Regions from separate parts of the Kitasatospora sp. NPDC101801 genome, predicted to be linked through region 2. Evidence: riboswitches for the same ligand, from Rfam matches in the RefSeq annotation. Region 2 holds a riboswitch; each other region holds the start of a gene.
What was found. A riboswitch is a leader RNA that binds a small molecule or an ion and turns the genes downstream of it on or off. The one in region 2 is predicted to bind cobalamin.
Positions count from the first base shown of each region.

Region 1 (3,495 bases), on a different contig from region 2:
CGGGCCACCGGCGGGCCGGCCCGCGCGCTTGCGCCGGAGGCTGAGCAGCAGGCCGCCGCCGATGCCGACCAGCAGGCCGATGCCGACCAGCCAGACCGGCGAGATGCCGTTGTCGTCGTCCGCCCGGGTGGCCCCGCTGTCGTTCCGGGCGTCGGTCGCGGCCGCGGCGGCCGGGACGGACTTCGGCGCCGGGCCCGCGTCGATCAGCAGCTGGACCGTGTTGGTGCCGCCGAAGTGGTACGGGTCGAGCTGGACGGCCTCGGCGGTCAGCAGCATCAGCGCGGCGGCCGAGGCGTCGGTGCCGGACTTGCCCTTGGCGGCCCAGTCGTGGCCGTTGCCGGCCAGCCATTCGGCGGCGGGCGCGGCCGTGGCCGGGCGCCCGGACTGGACCAGGCCGAGCACGGTCCAGGCGGTCGCGGTGTAGTCGGGGGTCGCGGCGGCGCCGGGCATGGTCTGCATCAGGTGCTGCCCGTTCGCATCCAGCTGGGCGGCCAGGTACGAGCCCGCCGCCTCGGCGGAGTCCGCGTGCGGCACGGTGACCGTGGCGGTGGCGCAGTCCAGCGGCTTGGGCGGGGTGTCCACCCGGTTGGTGTTGGTGACCGGCAGCTTGCCGCCGGCCGCGGCCAGCAGCGCCTGCGAGCCGGCCAGGTCGTTGGCCTTGAGCGAGCCGTCCGGGGACGGCTGGTAGGCGAACGCCCCGCGCTGCTCGGCGGGTGCGGCGCAGCCGAGCTGGAACAGCGCCAGGCCGTCGTAGGCGTTCTTGCCGTTCCTGGTCACCGCGGCCGGGTCGATGTTGGCGGCCAGCAGCGCGTTGACGGCGAGCCCGGTGGAGTTGGCGTCGCCCGGGGTGCCGGGGTTGAGCGGCCAGCTGCCGTCCGCGTTCTGCACGGCCTTCAGCCAGTCGGAGCCGCGGGTCACCTCGTCCCGGTGCCCGCCGAGCTGCTGGAGCGCCTGGATCGCCATCGCGGTGGCGTTGCTGTCCTCGGCCTTGGGGTCGCAGGCCACCGAGGGGTCGGACCGGAACGGCGCCCAGCCGCCGTCCGCGCACTGCTGACCCGTCAGCCAGACCACGGCCGCGTCGGACGGGACGACCTTGACCGAGCCGAGCGCGGTGAGGGCCAGCGACTGCCGAAAGACGCCGTCGTACGTCGGGTCACCCTTGCCGTAGAGCGCGGCCGGGGCGGCGGCGGGCGTGGGGGTGGGGGTGTCCGCGAAGGCGGGGACGGCGGCGGCGCCGGTCAGCAGGGCGGCGGCCAGCGCGGCTGCGCCCGTGCGGGCGGTGGTGAGCATGAGGGTCGACGTGCCTTTCGGTGAGCGGAGCAGCGGCCCGAGGCGGGCCGCCCGTAGACCTCGACGGAGCCGGGTGCCCGGCACTGCCGCTCGCTCCCCGGCGGGCATCCCGACTGTGACGGTTGCGTGGTCAGCGCCGGAGTCGCACCGGCTTCCCCCGCACGAGGAGCGGATGAAGTTGTTGATCCTGCGTCCAAGACTCTAACCGTCCGACCGGACTCCCCCCGGCCGGACACGGTCCGGGGGCTCCGGGGACCGGAACCGGTACCAGTTCTTCCGGCCGGAACGGGACGGACGCGCTCCGGTACCGGCCGGGCGTCAGAGCACCAGCAGCCGGGCGGCGGTGTGCAGGTCACCGCGGACCTCGGCGAGCGAGGCGCGGCCGGAGAGCCAGGCCAGCAGGGTGGCGTGCCAGGTGTGCGCGATCACCCGCAGCGCGGCCTGCTGGGCCGGCGACGGGGTGGGGCCGAGCTGCGCGGCGTCCAGCACGATGGCCGAGGTGACGGCCGAGACGGCGTCCACCTCGGCACCGACCGAGCGGTCGGCGAAGGACAGCGCGCGGACCATCGCCTCGGCGAGGCGGGGTTCGCGCTGGAGCGCGTGGAACGCCTGGGTGAGCGTCTCGGCCACCCGGCCGGCCGGGTCCTCGCCGGTCGGCGGGTGGCGGCGGACCTGCTCGTGCAGGTGCTGGAGCTGCTCCTGCATCACCGCCACCAACAGGTGCACCTTGGACGGGAAGTAGCGGTAGAGGGTGCCGAGCGCGACCTCGGCGGTCTCCGCCACCTCGCGCATCTGGACCGCCTCGTAACCGCCCCGGGCGGCCAGCGCGGTGGCGGCCCGCAGGATCCGGCGGCGGCGTTCGGCCTGCCGGGGGGTGAGCCCGGTTCCGAGGGCGGCGGTGGTGGTCAAGGGGGCTCCCTGAGCGCGCGCGTGGGTGACCGGATCGAGGCGATTCAACCACGGGGTGGGAAATGAGGACACGTCAGCGAGAGGGTGCTCCGAGAGTTATGTCACAGTGAACGCCGGGTGGGCGGGCTCCGCGGACGGGTCAGAATGGAGCCCTCCGGTACCGGCGTACTCGTGAGTAGCACTCTGCGGGGGCGATCTGCCGCCCTCGGGTGCGGGCCGGTATCGTCAGGGTCTCTCATTGTTCGATCAGCCCAATGACGAGCTCCACCATCATGAAACGTGATCTACTTTCCCGCCGCCGCGCAGGCCGGGGAGTAGGGGACAGGAGCCCCGGATGACCGCGCTGCCGCCGCGACCGCTGCGGATCGCCCTGCTGTCCTACCGGGGCGACCCGTACTGCGGCGGCCAGGGCGTCTACGTCCGGCACCTGTCCCGCGAGCTGGCCAGGCTCGGGCACCACGTGGACGTGGTCGGGGCCCAGCCCTTCCCGGTGCTCGACCCGGTCGAGGGGTCCGGCAGCGTCCGGCTGGTGGAGCTGCCCAGCCTGGACCTGTACCGCGCCGACGACCCGTTCCGCACCCCCGCGCTGACCGAGTACCGGGGCCTGGTCGACCTGCTGGAGGTGGCCGGGATGCGGACCGGCGGCTTCCCCGAGCCGCTCACCTTCTCGCTCCGGGCCCGGCAGTACCTGGCCGCGCACAAGGGCCGCTACGACGTGGTGCACGACAACCAGACCCTCGGCTACGGCCTGCTCGGGCTGGCCAGGCACGGCTTCCCGCTGGTCACCACCGTGCACCACCCGATCACCGTGGACCGCCGGCTGGAGCTGGCCGCCGCGCCGACCCGGCTGAAGCGGCTGTCGCTGCGCCGCTGGTACGCCTTCACCCGGATGCAGCGCCGGGTGGCCGCCCGGCTGGAGCACGTGATCACCGTCTCCGGCAGCTCGAAGGCCGAGATCGCCGAGCAGCTCGGCACCCCGCCCGGCAACATCGCGGTGGTCCCGATCGGCGCCGACACCCGGCTCTGGTCGCCCTCGGACGCGATCGCCCGGGTGCCCGGACGGATCGTCACCACCTCCAGCGCGGACGTCCCGCTGAAGGGCCTGGTGTACCTGGTCGAGGCGCTGGCCAAGCTGCGCACCGAGCGGGACGCGCACCTGGTGGTGGTCGGCAAGCCGCAGCGCGGCGAGGGCCCGGTGGCCGAGGCGGTCCGCCGGTTCGGCCTGGAGCGGCAGATCGAGTTCCGCACCGGGCTCACCGACCAGGAGCTGGTCGACCTGTACCGCTCGGCCGAGGT
Region 1 covers NZ_JBIWML010000002.1:88,765-92,259, reverse strand. The annotation lists gene ACIRPK_RS04665 (prenyltransferase/squalene oxidase repeat-containing protein) at 1-1,290, opposite strand, end outside; cobalamin riboswitch at 1,372-1,503, opposite strand; gene ACIRPK_RS04660 (TetR family transcriptional regulator) at 1,609-2,199, opposite strand; gene ACIRPK_RS04655 (glycosyltransferase family 4 protein) at 2,534-3,495, shown strand, end outside.
Region 1: another riboswitch for cobalamin. It lies ahead of ACIRPK_RS04665 (prenyltransferase/squalene oxidase repeat-containing protein); the one in region 2 lies ahead of metE (5-methyltetrahydropteroyltriglutamate--homocysteine S-methyltransferase).

Region 2 (3,495 bases):
GGTCTGCGGGAACGAGCCGATCGTGGTGGTCGGCAGCAACGGCAGGCGGAGCCGGGCCCGTTGGGCGACGCTCCGCTCGGCGTACGGCTGCGGGCGGCGGCCGTCCCCGGTGGTGGTCGCCGCGACCCGGGCCCGGACCTCGGGGTCGCGGGTGACCGCGGAACCGGCCCGGGAGGCCAGGTCGGCGCGGTTGGCGGCCAGGTCGGCCGCGATGGTGCCGGTGCCCTCGCGCAGGCCCCGGGCGAGCAGGGTGATCTCGGCGGTCTTCTGCTCGGCGAAGGCCAGCCAGCGGGAGATCTGCGGGTCCAGGTCGCGTTCCCGGTCGGCGTCCAGCGGGACGTGCAGCAGCGAGCAGGACGGGGCGACGTCGACCCGGTCGGCCAGCCCGAGCAGGGTGGCCAGGGTGGAGAGGGACTGCTCCAGGTCGTTGATCCAGACGTTGCGGCCGTCCACCACGCCGGCGATCAGTCGCTTGCCGGGCAGGCCGCCGACGGCGGCGAGTTCGGCCAGGTTGGCGGCGGCCGGGCCGGTGAAGTCCAGCCCGACGCCCTCGACCGGGGACCTGGCCAGCACCTTGAGCGCCTCACCGGCCCGGTCGAAGTAGCTGGCCACCAGCAGCTTCGGACGCTCCGTCAGGGCGCCCAGCTCGCGGTAGACCCGGGCGGCGGCGCCCAGTTCGGCGGGGGTGCGGTCCTGCACCAGCGCGGGTTCGTCCAGCTGGACCCAGTCGGCCCCGGCGGTCCACAGCTCGGCGAGCAGTTCGGCGTAGACCGGCAGCAGCCGGTCGAGCAGGGTGATCGGCCGGAAGTCCGCGGCCACGCCCGGGGCGGGCTTGGCGAGCAGCAGGTAGGTGAACGGCCCGACCAGGACCGGTCGCGCGCGGTGCCCGAGCACGACGGCCTCGCGCAGCTCGGTGACCGCCTTGGCGGGGTTCGCCACGAAGACCGTTTCCGGGCCCAACTCGGGCACCAGGTAGTGGTAGTTGGTGTCGAACCACTTGGTCATCTCCAGCGGCGCGACGTCCTGGGTGCCACGGGCCATGGCGAAGTAGCCGGCCAGCGGGTCGGCGTCCACGGCGGCCCGGTGGCGGGGCGGGACCGCGCCGACCGCGACGGTCGCGTCGAGCATGTGGTCGTACAACGAGAAGTCCCCGGTGGGCACTTCGGTGACACCGGCCTCGGTGAGCCGCCGCCAGGTGTCGCGGCGCAGGCCGGCGGTGGTGGCGTGCAGGGCGTCGGCGTCGACGCGGCCGGCCCAGTAGCTCTCGACCGCCTTCTTCAGTTCCCGGTTCGGGCCCTGCCTCGGGTAGCCGTACACGGTGGCCTGCGGAGCGGTGGAACGCGTGGTCACGGAACTCTCCTTCGCGAGTCGCGCTGCGATCCCGGGAGAGCACGAGGACGTGCAGGTACGGCCGCGCGGACGCGGCACCATGATGTGCCCGCCCGCTCCGCCGACCCGCCCACGAGGTCACCGAGATCACCGCGTGCGGGGTGCACGCGGGCAGTGGCAGGTCTTCGGACTCGCGGGCACACCGACCTCGGAAGGCCGACACCTACTGGCCGTCGCTTCCCGGACCCCGGCGGGGCCCAGTGCATGTGACGGCGGTCGTTCCCACTCACCGCTGCGGGGCAGTCCCGGATTCCCACCGGGTTCCCTCTTACGACGCGCCTGCCTGGCTGGCAGGGCGAACCGACTGCAAGCCCCAGCCTAGGCCCACCGGAGCGGCTCCGGACGCCGTTGTCCGAATGATCGACGGCATACCGTTGCGGGTCGGCTCCGGATCCGGTCCTGATCGCCACCGGGTGCCCGGCTGACGGGTGGTCAGCCAGGTTGGGGTCTACAGTGATGTAGACGGACGCGGAGCCGTCCCCGACGAGAGGCGCCGACCCATGCCCGATCCAGCCGGACCGTCGCCCGTGCGTGCCGGATGACGCGGCGAGCTGTGCTGATCGGGGTGCCGCTGCTGCTGTTCGCCCTGCTCAGTACGGTGTTGGTGCTGCACGGCCGGGGTCCGTACCCGGTGGAATCGGAGCTGCACTCCTGGCTGCTGACGCACCGTCCGGCCTGGGCGGTGCGGACGGTCGGCCTCGTGACGGACCTGGGGACCGGGGCCCCGCCCTACCTGGCGGCCGTCGCGGCGGGTCTCCGCTGGGCCCACTGCGCCGGGCGCAGCGTCGTACGGGTCTGTGCGCCGGTGCTGGCGCTGGCGGTCGGGCAGGTGATCCGCACCGGGCTGATGCTGGCGGTCGGGCGGAGCCGGCCGCCGGTGGCGGACTGGGCCACCTCGGCGAGCGGCTACTCCTACCCCTCCGGGCACACCTTCACCGCCGCCGTCGCCGCCGGGCTGCTCGCCTGGGCCCTGCTGCGCGTGGCCCGGCGGCCGTGGGTCACCCCCGCCGTGGTCGCGCTGGGCGCGGCGGGGGTGGCGGTCGGCCTGAGCCGGGTCTACCTCGGCGTGCACTGGGCCTTCGACGTGCTCGGCGGCTGGCTGCTCGCGGCGCTCTGGCTGGCGCTGGTGCTGCCCCTGCTCGCCCGGCTCGACCTGGCGGCGGGAGCGCCGGGGGTGACCGAACTACAATCCCGGAGCAGTGGTCTACGGTGATGTAGACGAACCGGGTGGAAGGCGAGGTCCCCGTGGCAGAGGCGATACGCCGCCAGGCCGGCGAGCTGGAGGACGCGGTGCTCGGCGCACTGTGGGCCGCCGGTCGCCCGCTCACCGAGCCCGAGGTCCGCGGCGCCCTGCCGGGTGACCCGGCCCGCACCACCGTCGCCACCATCCTGGCCCGGCTGCACGACAAGGGCACGGTCCGGCGTAACCGCCAGGGCCGGGCCTTCGCCTACAGCCCGGCGGTGGAGGACCGCGCCGCGCTGTCCGCGCGGCGGATGCACAGCGAACTGGACCGGGGTGACGACCGCTCAGGCACGCTCGCCCGGTTCGTCTCCCGGCTCAGCCCCGACGACGAGCGACTGGTGCGCGCACTGCTGGAGTCGTCGCGGGAGGAGCGGGACCGGGAGGAGCGGGACCGGCCCTGACCCGGGCGGCTACCGGGCGGCCGGCCGGGCCCGGCCGCGCGCCGCGGCGCCGGCGCAGACCCGCCGCAGCAGGTAGTTGAGCTCGGTGCGCTCCCCGCGGGTCAGCGGCGCGAGCAGGTCGTCCTGGGCCGCCGTGGCGTCTCCCCGCAGGGTGGTCAGCATCGTCTGCCCGGCCGGGGCCAGGGAGACCAGCTGCCGCCGGCCGCCGGCGTGCACCACCATCGAGTCCAGCAGGCCCGCCGCCAGGAGCTCGTCGATGATCCGGGAGGCGTCCGCCTCCGACGCCTCGACCTGCACGGCGAGGTCGAACCGGGCGTGCGGGCCGTGCTCCGCCAGGGTGGACAGGACCAGCTGGTGGACGGGGCCGAGCCCGCGCCGGCCGAGCCGCTCCGCCAGCAGCGCGTCCGCCGCCCGGCCCGCCTCGGACAGCAGGTGCACGGTCTGCTCCGAGGACTTCGACGA
Region 2 covers NZ_JBIWML010000019.1:3,718-7,212, forward strand. The annotation lists gene metE (5-methyltetrahydropteroyltriglutamate--homocysteine S-methyltransferase) at 1-1,350, opposite strand, end outside; cobalamin riboswitch at 1,509-1,660, opposite strand; gene ACIRPK_RS21055 (phosphatase PAP2 family protein) at 1,928-2,602, shown strand; gene ACIRPK_RS21060 (BlaI/MecI/CopY family transcriptional regulator) at 2,635-3,033, shown strand; gene ACIRPK_RS21065 (MarR family winged helix-turn-helix transcriptional regulator) at 3,043-3,495, opposite strand, start outside.

Region 3 (3,495 bases), on a different contig from region 2:
CACTGGCGGCATGGACCTCGTCATCCGCCGCGCCGTCGAAGGCGATCTCGAAGCAGTCGGAGCCGTCACCCACGAAGCCTTCGTCGGTGACGGCCACAGCCCGGCCGACGGCCCTTACGCCGCCAAACTTCTCGACGCCCGCCCCCGGTTCGAGCAGGCGGAACTCCTCGTCGCGGTCGATCCGGCGGACGGACGAGTACTCGGCTGCGTGACCTTCGCGGTCGGCGGCACCGACTTCGCCGACATAGCCGAACCGCACGAAGGCGAGATCCGGATGCTGGCGGTCAGCGGCGCGGCCCGCGGCCGGGGCGCGGGCGAGGCCCTGGTCCGCGCCTCGATCGCGCGCAGCCGGGAGCTCGGCCTGACCGCGATGGCCTTCTCCACCCGCCCGTCGATGACCTCGGCCCACCGGCTCTACGAGCGCCTGGGCTTCCGGCGGACCCCCGAACGCGACTGGGAGGTCCGCCCGGGCGTCCTGCTGCTGACCTACGGCATGGACCTCTGACGGGTCGTCCGGCCCTCGGCCGGACCGGCGGGCGTCAGCCGGCCGGGGTCGGCGTGCTCTTCTTGACCACCCGGTCGGTCAGGGTCTGCTTGGTGAGGTCCGCGAAGGACTTGGCGGCGGCCGCCGAGACCGGGTCGTCCTTGACCTCGGGCTTGAGCGAGCCGGACACCGTGTAGTACGCGTACCGGCCGAGCGTGGCGTGGGTCTCCGGGCAGCCGCCCGAGGTGCAGAAGTTGGCGTTCTTCTCGGCCAGCCCCTGGATCGCCCCGGCGTGCTTGGCCAGCACGGCGTCGGCGCTCTCCTTCTTGTCGAACACCGCGATGCCGACCGTCACCACGCTGCCTTCGGAGACGTAGCTGGCGCGCACCAGGCTCCGGCAGGAGGAGGCGACCAGGACCTTGCCGAGGCCGCCGGTGGTCGTGCCGCAGGCGGGGTCGTCATCGGTGACCAGCCGCGTCCACGCCCGGCCGTCGACCGTCCTGGTCTGGGCCGGGAAGAGCGCGGCGGCGTCGGTCGGGCCCTTGTCGGTGGCCGCACTGGCCAGCAGCTCGGCGGGCTTCGGCGAGGCGGTCGGCTTCGCGGGGGAGCTGGCCGGCGGGGACGGCACGGGCGTCGGATCGGCCTCGGTCTTGTCGCGCTTGCCGGCGATCACCACGCCGGTGACGGTCAGCGCGCCGACCACCAGGACGGCGAGGACACCGCCGATCACGAGCCGGCGGCGCCTGCTGCGGGACTCCCGCTCGTGACGGTCCGCCAGACCGACCCAGTCGGGCTCGGCCGGCGCGGCGTACTGCTGCGGCCACGGCGCCTGCTGGGGCAGGTACGAGCCGTCCGGCAGGCCGGGCCCCGGCTGGGGGTACGGCGGCTGCGGAACCGGCTGACCCGGAATCGGACCCTGGCCGGGTATCGGCTGTTCGGGCTGCTGGTCGGCCGGCGTACCCGTTCCCTCGCTCATGAGGCGAGATAGTAAACCAAACCGCCGACGCAGGGTCGTTCGGTGACTGTTTCGTGCCCCGGCGGTGTGCGCCGACCGCGCTCCCGGCAGCGTTCCCGAAACAGAGCCGGAGTCAGCCCGACACACTGCGCGCACAAGATGTGGGGTCACGTCGGCAGGGTGCCACTACATGTATGCTCGCTTTCGCTGTCGACGCAGGGGAACCCGGTGTGATTCCGGGACTGCCCCGCAGCGGTGAGCGGGCTCCTCCAGCAGGTTCCCGCAAGTCCGATGACCTGCCGACCGTGTGCCACAGGGCTTCCCCGCAGTCGCCATGCAGCACAGCAGTATCGTCCGGGCCTCGCGGGTGGGCCGGGGGGTGGTTCGCGCGCGCCGTGAGGTGTTCCGCGCTGCCTTCCCCTGCGCCCTGACGGGTCCGGTGCCCCTCGCCGACCGCCGCCGCCAGGAGAGAAGCGCCTTGACCATCGCTGCCTCAGTTGCCCTGCCCTCCCAGGGTTCTGCCGACTCCGCCCAGACCGATCCAGGTGCTGCGCTGCTTCGGCTGCTCACCGACCGCAGCATCGACCTGCCCCAGGTGGACCCCGGCCACGTCGCGGCCGCTGCGCTGCGCGGCCGGAACGCCAACTCGGACTTCGCCGAGCTGCGCGGACTGGCCGTGGAGGCTGCCGCCTCGATGATCGCCGAGGACCCGCAGTACTCGAAGCTCGCCGCCCGCCTGCTCGCGCTGGAGATCCAGGACGAGGCGATCGGCCAGGGCGCGCTCTCCTTCTCCGCCTCGATCGTGGTCGGCCACACCGAGGGCCTGATCGGCGACGTCACGGCCGCCCTGGTGGCCAAGCACGCCGACGCCTTCGACGCGCTGATCGACCAGCGCGGTGACGACCGCTTCGAGTACTTCGGCCTGCGCACCGTGCAGTCCCGGTACCTGCTGCGCCACCCGATCACCCGCAAGGTGATCGAGACCCCGCAGCACTTCCTGCTCCGGGTCGCCGCCGGTCTCGCGGTCGGCGACACCGAGCAGTCGGTGGCCGAGGTGGCCGAGCTCTACACCCTGATGAGCCGGCTGGAGTACCTGACCTCCTCGCCGACCCTCTTCAACTCCGGCACCAAGCACCCGCAGATGTCCTCCTGCTACCTGCTGGACTCGCCGCTGGACAACCTGGACTCGATCTACAGCCGCTACGCGCAGATCGCCCGGCTCTCCAAGCACGCCGGCGGCATCGGCCTCTCCTACAGCCGGATCCGTTCGCGCGGCAGCCTGATCCGTGGCACCAACGGCCAGTCCAACGGCATCGTCCCGTTCCTGCGCACCCTGGACTCCTCGGTCGCCGCGGTGAACCAGGGCGGCCGCCGCAAGGGCGCCGCCTGCGTGTACCTGGAGACCTGGCACGCCGACATCGAGGAGTTCCTGGAGCTCCGCGACAACACCGGCGAGGAGGCCCGCCGGACCCACAACCTGAACCTGGCGCACTGGATCCCGGACGAGTTCATGCGCCGGGTGAACGCCAACGCCGACTGGTCGCTGTTCTCCCCGGTCGACGTGCCCGAGCTGGTCGACCTCTGGGGCGCCGACTTCGACGCCGCGTACCTGAAGGCCGAGGCCGAGGGCAAGGCGATCCGCACCATCCCGGCGCAGACCCTGTACGCCCGGATGATGCGCACCCTGGCCACCACCGGCAACGGCTGGATGACCTTCAAGGACGCCTCCAACCGCGCCGCCAACCAGACCGCCGTGCCCGGCCGCACCGTGCACTCCTCCAACCTCTGCACCGAGATCATCGAGGTCACCGACGACTCCGAGACCGCGGTCTGCAACCTCGGCTCGGTCAACCTCGGTGCCCACGTGGCGATCGGCGCCTCCGCGGCCGACCTGCTGAACGCGATGGACTGGGACCGGCTGGACGCCACCGTGCGCACCGCCGTGACCTTCCTGGACCGGGTCATCGACATCAACTTCTACCCGACCACCGAGGCCGGCACCTCCAACTCCCGCTGGCGCCCGGTCGGCCTGGGCGTGATGGGCCTGCAGGACGTC
Region 3 covers NZ_JBIWML010000004.1:133,825-137,319, reverse strand. The annotation lists gene ACIRPK_RS08385 (GNAT family N-acetyltransferase) at 11-505, shown strand; gene ACIRPK_RS08380 (hypothetical protein) at 540-1,460, opposite strand; cobalamin riboswitch at 1,617-1,758, shown strand; gene ACIRPK_RS08375 (ribonucleoside-diphosphate reductase subunit alpha) at 1,918-3,495, shown strand, end outside.
Region 3: another riboswitch for cobalamin. It lies ahead of ACIRPK_RS08375 (ribonucleoside-diphosphate reductase subunit alpha); the one in region 2 lies ahead of metE (5-methyltetrahydropteroyltriglutamate--homocysteine S-methyltransferase).

Region 4 (3,495 bases), on a different contig from region 2:
CCGCTGGCCGCCGTCGGGATTGTCCATGGACCGGTGCCCGGTACGGATCAGCTGTAGCCGGCCGACCGAGTCGAGGGGGTGGCTGCTCTCCCGGCCGTCGACCCGCACCAGCACGAGCACCGGCGGGGGCCCCGGCCGGATCTCGGCCCACTCGACGGCCCTCCGCTCGCGCAGCCAAGGCGGCACCAGCAGCACGCCCCAGAACGTCGCGAGGATCCCGCCCAGCACCAGGGCCGCCCAGGGCGCGGCGACCGCCACCGCCCCGACGGTCAGCACGTGTCCCACGGTGACGACTACGTAGTCGCCCCGGTCGGACTGCCCCTCGTACTTGCTTCGGTAGGTCTCCCAGCGGAAGACGCCGCCGTCCTCGGCTTCGCTCATGGTGCCCAGCATGGCGATCCGTGCACGCTGCCGGAAGGGGTGCCGAGGAGGCAGTCGCCGCCGGACGGTGTGCCGATGACGGACCGTCAGCGCTAGCCGGACGGGTCGGCGGGCAGGTCCGGGTCCTGGACCTCGACCAGGCAGCGCCAGGCGTCGGGCCGGCTGCCGTCCAGGTCGTAGAAGGAGGAGACCCGGTAGCGGGTGCGCCCGCTCGACCGGGTCGGCGGGAGCGCGCGGGTGTGCCGGGCACCACAGCTGTTGGACCCTTACCGGGGCGGGCGGTGTTGTTATGCTGCGAGAGCGTCCCGAGGGGAAAGTCCGGTGGAAGTCCGGCGCTGACCCGCAACGGTGGACGGGCCCCTGAGGGTCCGTGAGCCCGATCGCCCTCGGCGGCGCTGACCTCCCGACAACTCGCCGCGGACTGCGAGGGGATGCGGCACGGCACGCCCGCTCGGACCCGAGGTCCGCGCCGACCGGGCGGCCCCGGCGCGTCGTCCCGTACGCCCGCGGCCCGACCGAAGGCAGCCGTGAGCACCGCCGTAGCCGCACCGACGCCGAAGGCCGCCGCCCACCCGCCCGCCCGGACCCCGGTGCTGGCCGCCGGGCTGGCCGTCGCCCTGCTGGTCTCGCTGGTCTGCGGCGTCGCGCTGGGCTCGTCCGGGATCGGCTGGGGAGCGGTGGTGGAGTACCTGCGGGCCGGTCTGACGGGTGGTCGGATCAGCGCCGACCAACTGGCCGGCTACACCATCGTGTGGGAGATCCGGCTGCCCAGGACGGTGCTGGCGGCCGTGGTCGGGGCCGGGCTGTCGGTGACCGGCGTCGCCGTCCAGGCCATGGTGCGGAACGCGCTCGCCGACCCGTTCGTGCTCGGGATCTCCTCCGGTGCGGCCGTCGGCGCCAACGCCGTCCTGCTGCTCGGCGCGTTCGCCTCGCTCGGCGTCTGGGCGCTCTCCGCCTCCGCGTTCGCCTCCGCGCTGGCCGCCATGGTGCTGGTCTACGCGGTGGCCAGGACCGCCGAGGGCCTCACCCCGCTGCGCCTGGTGCTCACCGGCACCGCGCTCGCGTACGGGTTCTCCGCCGTCACCTCGCTGATGGTGTTCTCCGCCGAACGCGGCGAGGCGGCCCGGACGGCGATGATGTGGCTGCTCGGCAGCCTGGGCGGCGCCACCTGGGCCGCCGTCCCGATCGCGGCCGGCACCGTGCTGGCCGGTTTCGGCTACCTGCGGTACTCGGCCGGGCAGTTGGACGTGCTGGCGATGGGCGACGAGACCGCCGCCGCGCTCGGCGTGGACGCCGCCCGGCTGCGCCGGGCGCTGTTCGTGGTCACCGCCGCCGTCACCGGCACGGTGGTCGCGGTCAGCGGAGCGATCGGCTTCGTCGGGCTGATGGTCCCGCACCTGGCCCGGATGCTGGTCGGGGCCGACCACCGGCGGGTGCTGACGGTGGCTCCGCTGCTCGGCGCGGTGCTGCTGGTCTGGGTGGACATCGTCTCCCGGCTGCTGCTGGCCCCGGCCGAACTGCCGGTCGGGGTGGTCACCGCCGTGCTCGGGGTGCCGTGCTTCCTGCTGCTGATGCGGCGGCGCAGCTACAGCTTCGGCGGCCGCTGATGGCCGCCCGGGGGAGGGGACGCTGATGCGGGTCGACATCGAGGAGGTCTCGGTCGAGCTGGCCGGGACCAGGCTGGTGCACGAGGTCACCGTACGGGCCGCGAGCGGGCAGGTGCTCGGCCTGGTCGGGCCGAACGGCAGCGGGAAGTCCACCCTGCTGCGGTGCGTCTACCGGGCGCTGCGCCCGGTGGCCGGCACCGTCCGGCTGGACGGCGACGACCTGCACGGCCTGACGCCCCGGGAGGGCGCGCTCCGGGTCGGCGCGCTGCCGCAGGAGACGGTGGCGGAGTTCGACTTCACCGTCGCCGAGGTGGTCGGGATGGGCCGGCTGCCGCACCGGCGCGGCTTCGGCGGGCCGGGCCCGGACGAGGCGGTGGGCTGCGCGCGGGCGCTGGCCGAGGTCGGCGCGGAGCACCTGGCCGGGCGGGGCTTCCTGAGCCTCTCGGGCGGCGAGAAGCAGCGGGTGCTGATCGCCCGGGCGCTGGTCCAGCAGCCGGCGGTGCTGGTGCTGGACGAACCCACCAACCACCTGGACATCGCGCACCAGTTGGAGGTGCTCTCGCTGGTCCGCTCCAGCGGCCTGACCGTGCTGACGGCGCTGCACGACCTCAACCTCGCGGCGGCGCACTGCGACCTGCTGTACGTGATCGCGGCCGGCCGGATCGTCGCCTCGGGGCCGCCCGGGGAGGTGCTCTCGCCCGACCTGCTCGCCGAGGTGTTCGGGGTCCGGGGCCACCCGGTGCGGCACCCGGTGACCGGCGCCGTCCAACTGCTCTTCGACCGTCTGCACCCGTGAAAGGGAATCCTGTCGTGTTCATCAGCCCCCGCCGTACCCTGGCCGCCACCGCCGTGCTCGCCCTGGGCCTGACCGCCTGCGGCGCCGAGGTCACCCCCTCGGCGGAGAGCGCGGGTTCGGCGCACTACCCCGTCACCGTCGACAACTGCGGCACCCCGCTGACGTACCACCACAAGCCGGCCCGGGTGGTGACGAACGACATCGGCATCACCGAGCTGATGCTGTCGCTCGGCCTGGCCGACCGGATGGCGGGCTACGTGATGCCGGACGAGAAGGGCGACCTGGCGAAGGTGCCCTGGGCGGCGGAGTACGACCGCACCAAGTGGCTGTCCAAGAAGGAGATCACCAAGGAACTGGTGCTGGACGCCAAGGCCGACCTGGTCTTCGCGGGCTGGAACTACGGCTGGAACGACACCACCGGGCTCACCCCCGAGGGCCTGGGCAAGCTCGGGGTCGGCGCCTACACCCTCACCGAGTCCTGCCGGAACGGCAAGGAGAAGGCGCGCGGGGTGATGCCGCCGCTGGACGCGCTCTACACCGACCTGGCCAACCTCGGGAAGATTTTCGACGTCGAGCCGAAGGCCCGGCAGCTGATCGCGGAGTTCCAGGCGGAGGTGGCCGGGGTCGAGGCCGGGGCGCCCGCCCGGCGGCCGAGCGTCTTCCTGTACGACAGCGGCCAGGACAAGCCGTTCACCTCCGGCCGGTTCGCGG
Region 4 covers NZ_JBIWML010000005.1:137,284-140,778, reverse strand. The annotation lists gene ACIRPK_RS09860 (hypothetical protein) at 1-381, opposite strand, end outside; partial or broken gene ACIRPK_RS09855 (short-chain dehydrogenase) at 474-572, opposite strand; cobalamin riboswitch at 663-784, shown strand; gene ACIRPK_RS09850 (FecCD family ABC transporter permease) at 909-1,988, shown strand; gene ACIRPK_RS09845 (ABC transporter ATP-binding protein) at 2,014-2,784, shown strand; gene ACIRPK_RS09840 (ABC transporter substrate-binding protein) at 2,799-3,495, shown strand, end outside.
Region 4: another riboswitch for cobalamin. It lies ahead of ACIRPK_RS09850 (FecCD family ABC transporter permease); the one in region 2 lies ahead of metE (5-methyltetrahydropteroyltriglutamate--homocysteine S-methyltransferase).